Regions from separate parts of the Nonomuraea sp. NPDC051298 genome, predicted to be linked through region 3. Evidence: riboswitches for the same ligand, from Rfam matches in the RefSeq annotation. Region 3 holds a riboswitch; each other region holds the start of a gene.
The links. Region 3 has a riboswitch for thiamine pyrophosphate ahead of ACZ6S0_RS42980 (purine-cytosine permease family protein). Riboswitches for the same ligand answer to the same signal wherever they lie in the genome.
Positions count from the first base shown of each region.

Region 1: another riboswitch for thiamine pyrophosphate. It lies ahead of thiO (glycine oxidase ThiO); the one in region 3 lies ahead of ACZ6S0_RS42980 (purine-cytosine permease family protein).
Region 2: another riboswitch for thiamine pyrophosphate. It lies ahead of thiC (phosphomethylpyrimidine synthase ThiC); the one in region 3 lies ahead of ACZ6S0_RS42980 (purine-cytosine permease family protein).

Region 1 covers NZ_JBVJIM010000002.1:543,190-548,269, forward strand. Annotated here, with positions in the region: gene pknB (Stk1 family PASTA domain-containing Ser/Thr kinase) at 1-227, opposite strand, end outside; gene ACZ6S0_RS07820 (thiazole synthase) at 389-1,144, opposite strand; gene thiS (sulfur carrier protein ThiS) at 1,137-1,337, opposite strand; gene thiO (glycine oxidase ThiO) at 1,334-2,482, opposite strand; TPP riboswitch at 2,451-2,567, opposite strand; gene ACZ6S0_RS07835 (NAD(P)/FAD-dependent oxidoreductase) at 2,626-3,789, shown strand; gene ACZ6S0_RS07840 (Rv2175c family DNA-binding protein) at 3,820-4,194, shown strand; gene thiE (thiamine phosphate synthase) at 4,172-4,810, shown strand; gene ACZ6S0_RS07850 (polyprenyl synthetase family protein) at 4,865-5,080, opposite strand, start outside.
Region 2 covers NZ_JBVJIM010000004.1:458,318-463,397, forward strand. Annotated here, with positions in the region: gene thiC (phosphomethylpyrimidine synthase ThiC) at 1-1,502, opposite strand, end outside; TPP riboswitch at 1,495-1,607, opposite strand; gene ACZ6S0_RS15695 (hypothetical protein) at 1,736-2,047, shown strand; gene ACZ6S0_RS15700 (universal stress protein) at 2,061-2,894, shown strand; gene ACZ6S0_RS15705 (AIM24 family protein) at 2,930-3,598, opposite strand; gene ACZ6S0_RS15710 (hypothetical protein) at 3,630-3,860, shown strand; gene ACZ6S0_RS15715 (FAD-dependent monooxygenase) at 3,865-5,080, shown strand, end outside.
Region 3 covers NZ_JBVJIM010000025.1:32,987-38,066, forward strand. Annotated here, with positions in the region: gene ACZ6S0_RS42970 (sensor histidine kinase) at 1-1,400, opposite strand, end outside; gene ACZ6S0_RS42975 (methylated-DNA--[protein]-cysteine S-methyltransferase) at 1,495-2,073, shown strand; gene ACZ6S0_RS42980 (purine-cytosine permease family protein) at 2,033-3,370, opposite strand; TPP riboswitch at 3,361-3,474, opposite strand; gene ACZ6S0_RS42985 (sensor histidine kinase) at 3,562-4,719, opposite strand; gene ACZ6S0_RS42990 (response regulator transcription factor) at 4,716-5,080, opposite strand, start outside.

The sequences.
Region 1 (5,080 bases), on a different contig from region 3:
GGGTGGGACAGGCTGGCAACCGACTTCGCCTCGCCGATGAACCTCCGGACGAACGCCGGGTCGTCGGCGAGCGAGCGATGCATGACCTTCAGCGCCACCGTCCGGTCGAGCCGGATGTCCAGCGCGAGGTAGACGGTCGCCATACCGCCCCGGGCGATCCGGCTCTCGATGCGGTAGCGCCTATCGAGAAGCCGCCCGACCAGGGGGTCCGCAGTCGTCGTATCCACCCCGCCGAGTTTACGGGCGTTTTGGCCCCGGCATGGCCCTACCGCCCGAAACCGATGCGGAGACGTGCCGTTGGAACGCCCTCACCTCGGGGCGGCACCTCCACGGCCAAGGCCGCGCGAGTGGCACCTCCACGGCCGGGGCCGCGCGGGTGGAACCGACGTCACGCCGTCATCGGCGAGGACGCCTCGGCGTAGCGGCGGCGCGGGATGCGCCCCGCCTGCCGCGCCTGCCGCCCGGCCGCCACCGCCCCCTTCATGGCCGCCGCCATGAGGTCGGGCCGCTGCGCCCGGGTGACGGCCGTGGCCAGCAGCACGGCGTCGCAGCCCAGCTCCATCGCCAGGGCGGCGTCGCTGGCCGTGCCGATGCCCGCGTCGAGGATCACCGGCACGCCGGCGGCCTCCACGATCAGCTCGATGCTGTGCGGGTTGCGGATGCCCAGCCCGGAGCCGATCGGCGCCCCCAGGGGCATCACGGCCGCGCAGCCGGCCTGCTCGAGCCGCCGCGCCAGCGCGGGATCGTCCCCGATGTACGGCAGCACCACGAACCCGTCGGCCACCAGCCGCTCGGCCGCGTCGAACGTCTCGATCGGGTCGGGCAGCAGCGTGCGCTCGTCGGCGATGACCTCGAGCTTGACCCAGTTCGTGCCCAGGGCCTCCCTGGCCAGCCGCGCCGTCAGCACGGCGTCGCCCGCGGTGAAGCAGCCCGCGGTGTTCGGCAGCACCTTGATGTCGCGCCCGCGCAGCACGTCGAGCACGGAGCCGCGCGCGCCGGGGTCGAGCCGCCGCATCGCCACCGTGGTCAGCTCGGTGCCCGACGCCGCCAGCGCCTGGTCGAGCACCTCGAGCGAGGGGGCGCCGCCCGTGCCCATGATGAGCCGGGAGGAGAACTTCTCCCCGGCGATGATCAGATCATCCACCTTGCACCGCCGTCAGAACCTCCACGCGGTCACGGTCGCTGAGCGCCGTCGTCTCCCAGGCGCCGCGGATGACCACCTCGTCGTTCAGTGCCACGGCCACGCCGGTGGTGGCCGAGGTCAATGTGCGTACGGCCTGCGCCACGGTCGTGCCTTCGGCCACCTCGTGCGCGGCCCCGTTGATGCTAACAATCATGAAATTTCCCGAAATCTCCCTGGGGCGCACAGCGCCGCCAGCTCGCTCTCCTCGCCCAGCAGGATGGCCGTCGTGAGCGGGGCCAGCAGCACGCCGCCCCGATGGTGCCCGGTCGCGTACGTCAGCCCCGGGGTGCCGCTCGGGCCGATGAGCGGCAGGTTGTCCGGCGTGCCGGGACGCAGCCCGGCCACCACGTCGCCGATCTCCAGCTCGGTGACGCCCGGCACCAGCTCTCTGGCGTCGCGCAGCAGCTCGTACAGGCCGCCGGCCGTGACCCGGGTGTCGAAGCCCAGCTCCTCCTGGGTGGCCCCGACCACCAGCTCACCGTCGCCCCGGGGGACCAGGTAGACCGACGAGCCGTGCACGGTGCCGCGTACGCAGCGGGTGAGCAGCGGCCGCGGCGAGCGCAACCGCATGATCTGCCCCTTGACCGGGCGTACCGGCACCTCGGCCAGCTCGGTGCTCCAGGCTCCGGCGGCCAGCACCACCCGCTCTGCCTCCAGGATCTCGCCACCGGGCCCGTCGAGGCGCACGCCGGTGATCGCGCCCGTGACGGCGCCGCCCGCGCGCAGCAGCTCGCGCGCCCGCGCCCGCACCACGGGCACGCCGCGCCGCTCCAGCGCGGTCAGCAGCGCCGCCGTCACCCGGCGCGGGTTCACCCAGGCGTCGCCGGGCGCCAGCAGCCCGCCGCGTACGGACGGGGCCAGCATGGGCTCCAGGCGGCGGCACTCGCGCCCGGTCAGGCGCTCGACCGTCAGCCCCAGCTTCTCCATGAACGCCGCCAGCTCGTCCAGCGCGGCCAGGTCGTCGGCGCCGAAGGCCACGTCGAGCGTGCCGTCAGAACGCAGATCGAGCAGGCCACCACCGCCCGTGCCGACCTCCGCGCCCGCCTCCGCGGTGAGTTCGGCGGCGAAGGCGGGCCAGCGGCGCAGTGCGGCCACCCCCAGCCGCAGCAGCGGCGCCTCGGTGTAGGTCACCTCGCTGACCGGGGCCAGCATCCCCGCGGCCGCGTGCGAGGCCCCCGTGCCCGGGGCCGGGTCGACGACGGTGACGGGCCGCCCTTCGCGCGCCAGCCGCCAGGCCACCGACAGCCCGACGACCCCGCCGCCCACGATCACGTCCACCTGCGCTCCCTTCGCCGGCATGATCCGGATCAGGTGTCTTGCGGTCGAAGGCCCGGCAAAGCCTTCCTCTCAGCCCGGTTACGGCCGGACTCCCGCGCGTCTTACGCCCACAGCCTACGGCCTCGGTGACGGACGCACGCACCGCCCCCGTTATGGTCATGAACGTGAACCATGTCGTGGTGGTGGGAGCCGGCCTGGCCGGAGTGCGTACGGTGGAGGCCCTGCGCGGGCGCGGCTTCACCGGCCGGATCACCCTGCTGGGTGAGGAGCGCCATCGGCCCTACGACCGGCCGCCCCTGTCCAAGGCCGTGCTCAAGGGCGAGGCCGACACGAGCTTCGTCGACACCGACCTGCACGCGATGGAGGTCGACTTCCGCCCGGGGGTGAGCGCCAAGTCGCTGCGCGCGGGCGTCGTGGAGACGACCGAGGGCGAGCTTCGCTACGACGGCCTGGTCATCGCCACCGGCGCCGAGCCGATCAGGCTGCCCGGCGACGGCCCCCAGCACGTCCTGCGCACCCTCGACGACGCCCACGAGCTGCGGGCCGTGCTCGTGCCGGGAGCCCGCGTCGTGGTCATCGGCGCGGGCTGGATCGGCGCGGAGGTGGCCACCGCGGCCCGCCGCGCCGGGTGCGCCGTCACGGTCGTCGAGAGCGCCGCCACCCCGCTCGCCACCGCCGTCGGCACCGGGATCGGGGCCCGCACCCTGCCCTGGTACGACGGCATCGACCTGCGCCTGGACACCATGGTCGAGTCGGTCGACGAGGGCGGCGTGCGCCTGGTGGGCGGCGAGTTCGTCGAGGCCCACGTCGTCGTGACCGGCATCGGCGTGCGTCCCGCGATCGAATGGCTGGCCGGCGCCGACATCGACCTGCACAACGGCGTCGTGACCGACGAGCACCTGCGCGCCTCGCTGCCCGGCACCGTCGCCGTCGGCGACTGCGCCGCCTGGTGGTCGCGCCGCTGGCGGACCAGGCTGCGGGTGGAGCACTGGGACACCGCGCTCAACGCCCCCGAGGTGGCCGCCGCGACGCTGCTGGGGGAGGAGGCGGTCTACGACCCGGTGCCGTACTTCTGGTCCGAGCAGTTCGGCCACATGCTCCAGTACGCCGGCCACCACCCCGCGGGCGAGCGGCTCGTCTACCGGGGCGAGCCCGAGGGCAAGTGGTCGGCCGTGTGGCTCACCGAGGGCGACACGCTGGCCGCGGTGCTGGCCGTCGACCGGCCGCGCGACCTCGTCCAGGGGCGGCGCATCATCGAGGCCGGCCACCGCCTCGACGTGGAGCGCCTGGTAGATCCACAGGTCTCCCTACGGGATTGTGTTGTTTGAGCAAGCGCGCCATGTGGTAGTTGTGGTTTCGTGACGCTTTCTGTTGCACAGATCGACCGGGAGACCGACCAGCTCGTCGACGAGTGGCTCACTCTCCCCGAAGTGGCCACGCGCCTCGACCTTCCGCTCGGGCGGGCCAAACAACTCCTCAAGGACCACAAGCTCCTCGGCGTGCGCCGGGGCAGCGGCGGGCCGCAGGTGCCCGCGGTGTTCCTCGACGGCCAAGACGTGATGAAGGGCCTGCCCGGCACGCTGACCGTGTTGCAGGACGCCGGCTACGACGACGTCGAGTCGCTGCGCTGGCTCTTCACCCCAGACGAGACCCTGCCGGGGTCGCCCATCCAGGCGATCAAGGCCGGTCGTCACACCGAGGTGAAGCGGCGTGCCCAGGCCCTCGCTTTCTGACGCCCGCCTCTACCTCTGCACAGACGGCCGCCGCGACCGCGGCGACCTGGCGGAGTTCCTCGATGCGGTGCTGGCCGGCGGAGTGGACATCATCCAACTGCGGGAGAAGGGTCTCGAGGCGCGCGAAGAACTCGCGCTCCTCGAGCACTTCCGCGACGCCTGTGACCGGCACGGCAGGCTGCTGGCCGTCAACGACCGGGCGGACCTCGCCTACGCCGCCCGCCCCGACGTGCTCCATCTGGGGCAGGACGACCTTCCCGTGACGGTCGCGCGAGAGATACTCGGCGACGACATCGTCATCGGACGGTCCACCCACTCCGCCGCCGAGGCTTCCGCCGCGGCCGTGGAGGAGGGCGTCGACTACTTCTGCTGCGGGCCCGTCTGGCCCACCCCCACCAAACCCGGGCGTCCGGCCCCCGGCCCGTCCCTGCTGGCGCACGCGGCGGCGCTGGGCACGTCGCGGCCGTGGTTCGGGATCGGCGGCATCGACCTGGGCAACCTCGACGACGTGATGTCGTACGGGGTGAGCCGGGTGGTGGTGGTCCGCGCGATCACCGACGCCGACGACCCCGGCGCGGCGGCCGCGGAGTTCGCCAAACGCCTCGCAGCGGGCTGATCATCCCCGAGGCGCCCGCCTGACCGGCGGGCGCCCCTTACCCTTCTCGGGGCCTCAGGTCTTGCGCGAGGTGGCCGCGATCGCCAGCTCGGCCAGCGCCGTACGCGCCTCCGAGGTGACCGGGGCCGACTCGAGGGCCGCCAGCGCCTCGCCCAGGTAGTCGCCGATCAGGTCCTCGCACTCCCGCAGCGCGCCCGTGTCGTCGATGATCTCCCGCAGCGCCTCGACCCCGCGCTCGTCCAGCCCGGGATCGCCCAGCAGCCGCCGCAC
Region 2 (5,080 bases), on a different contig from region 3:
GCCTTCTCCGCGTAGCCCGCCGCCCTGATGTCGTGGCTGATCTTCATCGAGCAGAACTTGGGCCCGCACATCGAGCAGAAGTGGGCGGTCTTGGCGGGCGCGGCGGGCAGGGTCTCGTCGTGGAACGAGCGCGCTGTCGGAGGGTCGAGCGACAGGTCGAACTGGTCCTCCCAACGGAACTCGAAGCGCGCGTCGGACAGGGCGTCGTCCCACTCCTGCGCGCCCGGGTGCCCCTTGGCCAGGTCGGCGGCGTGGGCGGCGATCTTGTACGTGATGACGCCGGTCTTGACGTCGTCCTTGCCCGGCAGGCCGAGGTGCTCCTTGGGGGTGACGTAGCAGAGCATGGCCGTGCCGTACCAGCCGATCATCGCGGCCCCGATGCCGGAGGTGATGTGGTCGTAGCCCGGGGCGATGTCGGTCACGAGCGGCCCCAGCGTGTAGAAGGGCGCGTCGTCGCACAGCTCGCGCTGCAGGTCGACGTTCTCTTTGATCTTGTGCATGGGCACGTGGCCCGGCCCCTCGATCATCACCTGGACGTCGTGCTCGCGCGCGATGCCGGTCAGCTCTCCGAGTGTGCGCAGCTCGGCGAACTGGGCCTCGTCGTTGGCGTCGGCGATCGAGCCGGGACGCAGCCCGTCGCCCAGCGAGTACGACACGTCGTAGCGGGCCAGGATCTCGCACATCTCGGCGAAGTTCTCGTACAGGAAGCTCTCGCGGTGGTGCGCCAGGCACCAGGCGGCCATGATCGAACCCCCGCGCGAGACGATGCCGGTCTTGCGTCGGGTCGTGAGCGGCACGTGCGCCAGCCGCACGCCCGCGTGCACGGTCACGTAGTCGACGCCCTGCTCGCACTGCTCGATCAGCGTGTCGCGGTAGACCTCCCACGACAGCGCCTCCGGGCGGCCCTTGACCTTCTCCAGCGCCTGGTAGATGGGCACGGTGCCGACCGGGACGGGCGAGTTGCGCAGGATCCACTCGCGGGTTTCGTGGATGTCGGCGCCGGTGGACAGGTCCATGATCGTGTCGGCTCCCCAGCGGGTGGCCCAGGTCATCTTCTCGACCTCCTCCTCGATCGAGGAGGTGACGGCGGAGTTGCCGATGTTGGCGTTGATCTTCACGAGGAAGTTCCGGCCGATGATCATGGGCTCGGACTCGGGATGGTTGACGTTCGCGGGGATGATGGCCCGGCCCGCAGCGACCTCCTGGCGGACGAACTCGGGCGCGACTCCCTCGCGCACGGCCACGTACTCCATCTCCGTGGTCACCAGCCCGCGCCGGGCGCAGGCGACCTGCGTGACCGGCTGCCCGGCCGCCCGCCGCTCCCGGATCCACGCCTCGCGCAGGCGCGGCAGCCCGCGCCGGAGGTCGGGCTCGAAAGCGGGGTCGGTGTAGGGGCCGGAGGTGTCGTACAGCGTCACCGCCGAGCCGTCGGACAGTCGCACCTGCCGCATCGGCACCCGCAGCTCACCGCTGTAGATCTTGGAAAAGCGCGCGTCACTCATCGCGCAAACTCCCTTCGCCGGCATTATCCGGAGCAGGTTCTGGCGGTCGGCGGCTGTCAGCCGTCCTCTCAGCCCGGTCCACACCGGGCTCCCGCGTTGGACGGCGGTGATCGTACCCAGACCCGCCCCCGGTCGAAACATCGCGGGCGAGGTTTGGGGACCGCCCTGGGCGGTACGGTCCCATCAGGGGAAACATGATGAGATTCGCCGCTGTCATTGGACTACTCGTCGTGATGGCCGCGTCCGGTGCCACCGCAGCGGCCGGGGACGGCATGGGGAAGCACGAGGTCAGCCAGGAGCAGTACGACATCCTGATCGGCCAGTGCCGCTACTCCGACACCGGGAAGGCGAAGTGCCGAGAGGCGGTCAAGGAGATGTACCGCGTCGGCAGAACAGATCACAACCTCGACTGCCGGACGTACTCCGGCGTGACCGTCTGCGGCCTGCTCCGGCTCGGCAAGGCCGAGCGCGCGTGCGTTCGCGAGTCCGAGGCCAAGGGGCTCCCGTTCCGCCGGGCCGAGGTGGAGTGCTACGCGCTGGTCTGAGGAGCTGAGTACGTTGATCATCGTTGGCGTCGACGGTTCCCGTACCGGCCTGGAGGCCGCCGGGTGGGCCGCCACGGAGGCGGCGCTGCGCCGCAGGCCGCTGACGGTGGCGCACGCCGTGCCCAAGTGGGTGTGCGAGGAGGGGCCCATCCGCTACGCCGAGGTGGCGCGGTGGATGCGGGACGGCGCGAACAGCGTCCTCATCTCCGCCCAGGACCGCGCGCGCCGGGAGTGCCCGCAGGTGGACGTCGAGGGCGTGCTGCTGCCGGGCGATCCCCGCTCGGCGCTGGTGAAGGCGGCCGAGGCGGCCGAGTTGCTGGTCGTCGGCAGCCGTGGCATCGGCGGCGTGCGGGGGCTGCTGGTGGGGTCGGTGGCGTACGGGGTGGCCACCCACGCCCCTGCGAACGTGGTCCTGGTCCACGGTCGGCCCGCCGTCCCGCACGGCGAGATCGTGGCAGGGACGGACGGCTCTCCCTGCGCCACGCGAGCGCTCGAGTTCGCGTTCGCCGAGGCGGAGCTGCGGGGGGCACGACTGCGTGCCGTACAGGCGTGGGCCTGGCCCCACGTGAGCGGCTTCGAACCGGCAGACAGGGAGAGCGAGCAGGACGTCCTGCGCGCGCTGAAGACCTCACTGACCGAGCACCGCGAACGGCACCCCGAGGTGGACGTGGTGGCCGAGGTCGTGCACGGGCATCCGGTGGAGGTGCTCAAGGAGGCCGCCTCGGAGGCCGACCTGCTGGTGGTGGGGTCGCGGGGACACGGGCAGCTCGCGGGGATGCTCATCGGCTCGATCAGCCAGGCCATGCTCCACCACGCCCCCTGCCCGCTGGCAGTGGTCCGCGTCTGAGCGAAGCCCGCCGCCCGAGCCCCCTCCGAAGGTCGTCACGAGGACTGGGTCACCACCGGGACGCCTTCGCTGGCCTGCACCAGCACGAACCCCTGCCCTCTGAACGCCAGTTGCATGGCCTCCCCGCTCCCCCGCCCGATCAGCGCCCCCGCCTTCATCGTCCGGTTGACCCCGACCTGCAGCCCCGCGCTCCAGCAGACCGCGGACTGCCCGTCGGCGAACGTCGGCATCCGGGCGGCGTCGAGCAGCACCGGCGTGCCGTGCGTGGTGATGGCCACCCACCCCGTGCCGGTGACGGTGGTGTTGAACAGCCCGCCGGCCGCCACCCCCGCCCCCTGGACGCGCTTGATGTCCCAGGTGAGCTGCGGCTGGAAGGCCAGCAGGTTGCGCCCGTTGACCGTGATGCCCTCGTTCTCCAGGAAGAACAGGTGAATGTCGTCGGCGTTGTCGGCCAGGTAGAGCTGCCCCTCGCCGCGTACGCGCATCAGCGAGCCCCCCTCCCCCGTCACGGCCTTCTTGAGAAACTTCCCGATCCCGCCGGAACCCTCGTAGTCGAAGTCCATCTGTCCCTGGAAGGCGACCATCGACCCCTGCTTGGCCAGCACCTCGTGGGGCAACTGGACGCGCAGCATCTTGCCGTTCTCGAGAGCGAAGCCAGGGGGCAACTGCTGGGCGTTGAGGTTTCCGAAAACCGAACTACGCACGATCCCAACCTTTCGGACGTTTCCAGAGGCGATGCGGTCAGCGTACGGAAGAATCGCCCGGCACCGCACCATCGGTGACTGGCTGCGCTCCGCCCGGCGCGACGGACGCGTACGACCCGATCTCGACCCTGAGCCCGCGGCGACGATGATCATCTATCTCGTGCTGGGCCTGGTGACGCGTCCGCCCCTCCCCGCCGGCGCCGACGACCGTCTCAGCGGCGAGCTGCTCCGGCTGCTGGCCACCTTCGAGCCAAGGGAATGACGACATGCCGCGAGACCGCACGCAGGTGCTGATCATCGGCGGGAGCCTGGTCGGATTGTCCGCCGCCCTTTTCCTGCGGCGGCACGGCGTGGACGTGGTGCTGGCCGAACGCCATCCGGGCACGTCCATCCATCCGCGCACCCCGGGCTACAACGCGCGCACCATGGAGCTGTTCCGGGCGGCCGGGGTGGAGGAGGCCGTGCGCGCGGCCGGCCCCTGGCGCCTGACCGACACGGGGCTCCTCTGGGCCGAGAGCCTGACCAGCGACAACTACCGCTGGCTGGCGCCGCCGAACGCCCGCGGCGCCCACGAGGGATTCGCCGACGTCAGCCCCTGCGAGGACGCGGTCCTGTCCCAGGACGTGCTGGAGCCGGTGCTGCGCGAGCACGCCGAAGCGCTCGGCGCGAACCTGCGTTTCGGCGCCGAACTCGAGTCGTTCGACGACGGGTCCGGCGGAGTCAGCGCGGTCCTGGCCGATCGGGCCGGTGGCGCCCGAGCCACGGTCGAGGCCGACTACCTGATCGCCGCCGACGGCGCGAACAGCTCCATCCGCGCCACGCTGGGCATCGGCAGGAGCGGCGTCGGCGTGCTGGAGCACACCGTGGGCATCATGGTCCGCGCCGACCTCGGGGACGCGCTCGGCGACCGGAGCTTCGCCATCGGCCAGGTGACCAATCCCGGCTTCTCCGGCATGGTCCGCGTCGTGGGCGACAAGATGGCGCTGCACGTCGCCTACGAGCCCGGCCGAGGGGAGAGCCCCGGGCAGTTCACCCCGGACAGGTGCGTGGAGCTGGCCAGGGCCGCGGCGGGCGTTCCCGATCTGGTGGTGGAGCCGCTCGGCGTCCTGCCGTGGCAGGCCGCCGCCGCCGTGGCCGACGCCTTCCGGGCCGGTCGCGTGTTCCTGGCGGGGGACGCGGCGCACATCATGCCCCCGGCCGGGGCGTACGGCGCCAACACCGGCATCCAGGACGCCGCCAACCTCGCCTGGAAGCTCGCCTACGTGCTGCGCGGCTGGGCCGGACCCGCTCTGCTCGACACGTACGACGCCGAGCGGCGGCCGGTCGCCCGGCTGACCGTGGACCAGGCGCTCGCCACGGGCCGGGAGTGGTTCGGCGCCGAGCTGCCCCCGGAGACCGGCACGATCGAGCTGCTCGACGAGGTGACCATGAAGTTCGGTTACCGCTACGGCCCTGGCGAGCCCGTCGAGGACCCACTGCGCC
Region 3 (5,080 bases):
TCGAACTCCTCGATCCGCACCTTCAGCTCGTCGGCCCCCGCCCTGGCCCCGAGCAGCAGGTGGTCCATCAGCTCGGCCAGCGACCGGGCCCGCTCGGCGATCATGTGAACGGCCGCGCGCCGCTCGGGGTCGCTCATGGCGTCCCAGCGCGAGTCGAGCGTGCCGGCGAAGCCCCGGACGATCGTGATCGGGGTACGCAGCTCGTGACTCGTCGTGGCCAGGAACAGGTCTTTGGCCTCCTCCAGTTCCTTGGCCGCGGTCACGTCGCGGAAGTCGACGACCACCTCGCCCGTCTCCTCGATCTGCGCGCTCACGACGTCCAGCCAACGGCCGTTGTCGAGCTGGAAGGTGCCCTTCTCACCCGCCTTGGGCAGCGGGAACGGCGGCGGCCCGCCGATGACGGCCTCCCCGGGCAACGCGGTCAGCACGGCGGCGGCCGGGTTCCAGCGCACGACGAGGCCGTCCTGGTCGAGCACGGCGATGCCGTCGGCGCTGGCGTCGAACACGGCCCGCTCGTGGGCCCGCTGGCGTACCGCCTCCTGGTAGGCCACCGCGTTGCCGACGGCGATGCCCGCGTGCCCGGCCAGCAGCTCCAGCAGCTCCAGCTCCAGGTGTCCGGGCGTGCGCCGGGCGAACAACGCGTAGAGCGCCCCGTACGGGCGCCCGCCCACGGCCGCGAGGCCGAGCGCGATCGTGTGCAGGCCGTCCAGCCGCGCCCACACCAGGTCGTCGAGCCCGCCGGACTCCAGCAGCACGGTCTTGCCGGTGCGCAGGAGCCGGTCGACCAGGCTCGTCCGCAGGCCGGTGGTGGCCCCCCTGAGCGACTCGGGTAACTGGTAGGTGCTGACGAGCCGCAGCCGTTCGCCCTCGATGAGCACGAATCCGCCCGCGTCCGCCCCCGTCAGCTCGGTGAGGCTGGCCGAGATGCGATCGAGCACGGCGGACAGCTCCAGCTCGGAGTTGATGTCGCCCACCACGTCGGTGAGCCGGCGCACGAGCCTGGCCCTGCGCGCGCTCCGCAGCTCGGCCATCTCGTCGGCCCTGGCCGGGTGGTACACGCACACGTAGCCGGCCACGGCGCTGCCCAGGCGCAGCGCGCTGATGTCCACCCGCAGGTCGAGCAGGCAGCCGTTGCTGTGCACGCGCTTGGTGCGCAGCGAGACCGGCGCGCCGGTGCGTACGCGCTCCAGCACGGCGTTGTGCTCGGCGCCCAGCTCATCGGGCACGATCGGCGCCCGGCGGCCGACGATCTGCTCGGCCGTCCACCCGAACAGACGCTCGGCCGCGGCGTTCCACACCAGCACGCTCTCGTCCCTGTCGAGCGCCACGACGGCGTTGGGCGAGCTGGCGAGCGCCGCACGGGCGATCTCATCGTCACTACCGGCCCATTCGTCCCCCACACCTCCATAGTGCACGTGGCGCGGTGGCCGCGTCGGGCGATCGGTCCGATACGCTGCGGTCACGGTGGTTCCCGGTGGTAGGAGGGTGAGGGGTATGTCGAGCAACGATCTCGATGCCCTGCTGCGTGTGACCTCCAGCAGCTATAGGGGCGAAACGCCACCCGACATCGCGTTCGGCACCTACGACGGGGCCGTGGGCAGGCTCGTGCTGGCCGTGACCGGCAAGGGCATCGCGGCGTGCAGCTTCGAGCCGGAGAACGACGTGTTCGAGCTGATCGCCAGGCATGCGAGCAGTTTCATCGGGCCCGACGCGCGGCGGCTCGACCCGGTGCGCAGAGAGCTGGACGCGTACTTCTCCGGCCGGTTGCGGGCGTTCGCCACGCCGGTCGATCTCACGCTGGCCACGACCTTCGCGCGCACGGTGCTGCAGAAGACCGTGGCGGTCCCCTACGGCACGACCACCACGCTGGAGCAGATCGGCGAGAGCATCGGCCGCCCCCGCGCGCTGCGGGCCATCGGCAACGCGCTCGCCTCCAACCCCGTGTGCGTGATCGTGCCCTGCCACCGGGTGGTGCGCGAGGACGGCCAGCTCGGCGACTACGCGGGCGGCCTGCCCGCCAAGCAGCACCTGCTCAACGTCGAACGGCGGGCCGCCGCGTCAACAGGCCGATGACCAGCGTCACCAGCGCGGCCGCCAAGGCCCCGCCGAGCGCGCCGTTCATCCACGGCTGCCGGGCGAAGCCGATGGCCTCGCGCAGGCCCGCCCACAGCCCGTCCCAGGCGGGCACGGTCGGCGTCGAGGTCGTCAGCCAGTAGGCCACGAAGCCCAGCGCCCACGGCACCAGCATCGCCCACCGCGAGGGCGCGTCCTGCGCGGTGTTCCAGCGGCCGGCTCCGCCCAGCACGAAGTACTCGATCGCGAGCACCGCGAACATCGGGACGAACACCGCGCCGATCACGCTGAGGAACGAGCCGTAGGAGTTGACGTCCACGAAGAGGGCGATCACCACGGTGAGCACGCCGATGACGGCGGAGAAGACGCGCCGGTCCATGCGCGGCATCAGGTTCTGCAGCGACACCGTGGTGGAGTAGACGTTGGCGAACGACTGGTCGGTCTCCCGCAGCACCAGGATGCCGAAGAACAGCGCGCCCAGCGGCACCGCCACGAACGGCCCGAACACCGACGTCGGATCGGCCGACACCCCGGCCGCGCCCGCGATGGCCACCGCGTAGACGCCCAGCCCCAGGCAGGCCACCTGGGCCAGCGTGTAGCCGCCCACCACGCCGGTGAACGCGGCCCGCCCTGAACGCGAGTGGCGGGCGAAGTCGGCGGCCATCGGCACCCACGACACCGACAGCGCGATCACGTAGTCGACCGCGGCGGGGAAGGCCGTCCAGTCGCCGCCCTGGTGCACGGGGGCCTCGCGCAGGAAGAACACCGTGAACCAGACCATCGAGACGATCACGCCGACGGTGACGTACCGGCGCAGCAGCCGGACCGAACCGAGCGGCCAGATCGTCAGCGCCGTGGTCAGCACCCCCGCCACGATCACCCACACCTGGTACGGCACCGACCCGAAGATCGCGGTGGCGCCCTTCGCGATCACCCACAGCTCGAACGCGCCCCAGCCCAGCATCTGCACGATGTTCAGCACCGTGGGCACGTAGGAGATCCTGGCCCCGAACAGCCCGCGCAGCAGCACCATCGCCGGCTGCCCCGTACGCGTGCCAGGCACGGCCGACAGACCCACCATGGCTGTGCCGATCAGGCTGCCGACCACCGTGGCCACGAGCGCCGCGGCCAGGCTGAGCGGGGCGTTGCCGAGGGGATCGAGCAGCACCAGCGCCCCGGAGAAGCCCAGCAGGCTGACACCGAGGTTCGCCCAGAGCGCGCCCTGGTCGAGCACCCCCAGGGTCCTCGGCGGCCGGCCTTCGAGGGTCAGCGGGACTTCTTCGACGCCATGCGTCATCGCACACTCCCTACGCCGGCATTACCCGGACAGGTTCATGCGGTCGGCAGCGGATCTGGCTGCCCTCTCAGCCCGGCGAACCCCGAGCTCCCGCGACGATCGGTCTGCGAACCGGAGATCACCCCGGCGCGCGACCCCATGATGCACTATTCGTCCGTCCTCAGCCACCCCCCGGCGCCGACAGCGCCGCCTCACCCGATGGGCAGCTCCACGGTGATCGTCAGCCCGCCCTCGTCACGCGGCCGGGCGACGACCGTGCCGCCGTGCGCCTCGGCGATCACCCGTACGATCGAGAGCCCCAGCCCGCTGCCCCGTTCAGAGCGCAGCCGGTCGCCGTGCAGCCGGCGGAACGGCTGGAAGATCGTCTCGATCTCGTACGCCGGCACCTGCAGCCCGGTGTTGGCCACCACCAGCTCCGCCTGCTCGGTGCGCTGCCGCGTGGTCACCCACACCTCGCCCTTGGGGTGGTTGTGCCGGATCGCGTTCTCCACCAGGTTCTGCACCAGCCGCTCGACCAGCACCGCCTCGCCCATCGTCGGAGCCGCGTCGAGCAGCCGGTGTATCGTCACCTCCCGCTCGGCCGCCTCGGCCGCGGCCAGGTCCAGCACGTGCTCGGCCACGTCCATCAGGTCGAACGAGTGCCGGTCGAGCACCGTCTGCTCGCCCTCGGCCAGCGCCAGCAGGCCGTCGATGAGCCGCTCGTGGCGGCCGTTGACCAGCAGCAGCGACTCGCCCAGCCGCTTGACGTCGTCCGTGGCATCGGGCCGGCGCACGGCCACGTCCACCAGCGTGCGGTTGATCGTCAGCGGGGTGCGCAGCTCGTGGGCGGCGTTGGCGACGAAGCGCCGCTGCCCGTCGAACGAGCGGGCCAGCCGGTCCAGCATCGTGTCGAAGATGTCGGCCAGTTCCTTGGCCTCCTCGCGCGGCCCCTCGTACGCGATGCGCTCGGTCAGGTCGTGGCTCTGCGCCACCCGCCGCGCGGTCTCGGTCACCGCCTTGACCGGCCGAACCACCCAGCCCGCCGCCCGCCAGCCGACCGCGAACGCCGCACCCGCCCCGGCCAGCACCGCCAGCGCGCCGACGTTCCTGACGTTGGCGAGCGTGTCGCGTTGATAGACGGCGACCACCTGCATCGCCCGGCTCCGCGCGATCTCGTAGGCATCGTTGCCGCGGATGAAGCCGCGGGTGAAGCCGCGGCCGTCCTGAACGCTGATCGAGTCGGGAGTGAGCAGCCCGCCGCGGTATTCCAGGCTCTGCGACGTCACCAGGTAGACGCCCGTCAGGACCAGCCCTCCGAGCACCGCGAACAGCGCCGCGCAGGCCAGCGCGAAACGCAACCGCACGCTCATGGGACGCGGTATCCCGCGCCGGGCACGGTCTCGATCACCTGGGGCTCCCCGAGCTTCCTGCGCAGCTTCATCATCGTGGTGCGGACGGTGTTGGTGAACGGATCGATGTGCTCGTCCCACACCCGCTCCAGCAGTTCCTCGGCCGACACGACCGTGCCCGCGGCCCGTAGCAGCTCGGCCAGCACGCCGAACTCCTTGCGGGCCAGCGGCACGTACACGCCGTCGCGGAACACCTGCCGGTGCGCCCAGTCGAGCCTGACGCCCGCCCGCTCCAGGATCGGCGGATCCGCCCGCCCGGTACGGCGGCCGAGCGCGTGCACCCTGGCCACCAGTTCCTCGAACGCGAACGGCTTCGGCAGGT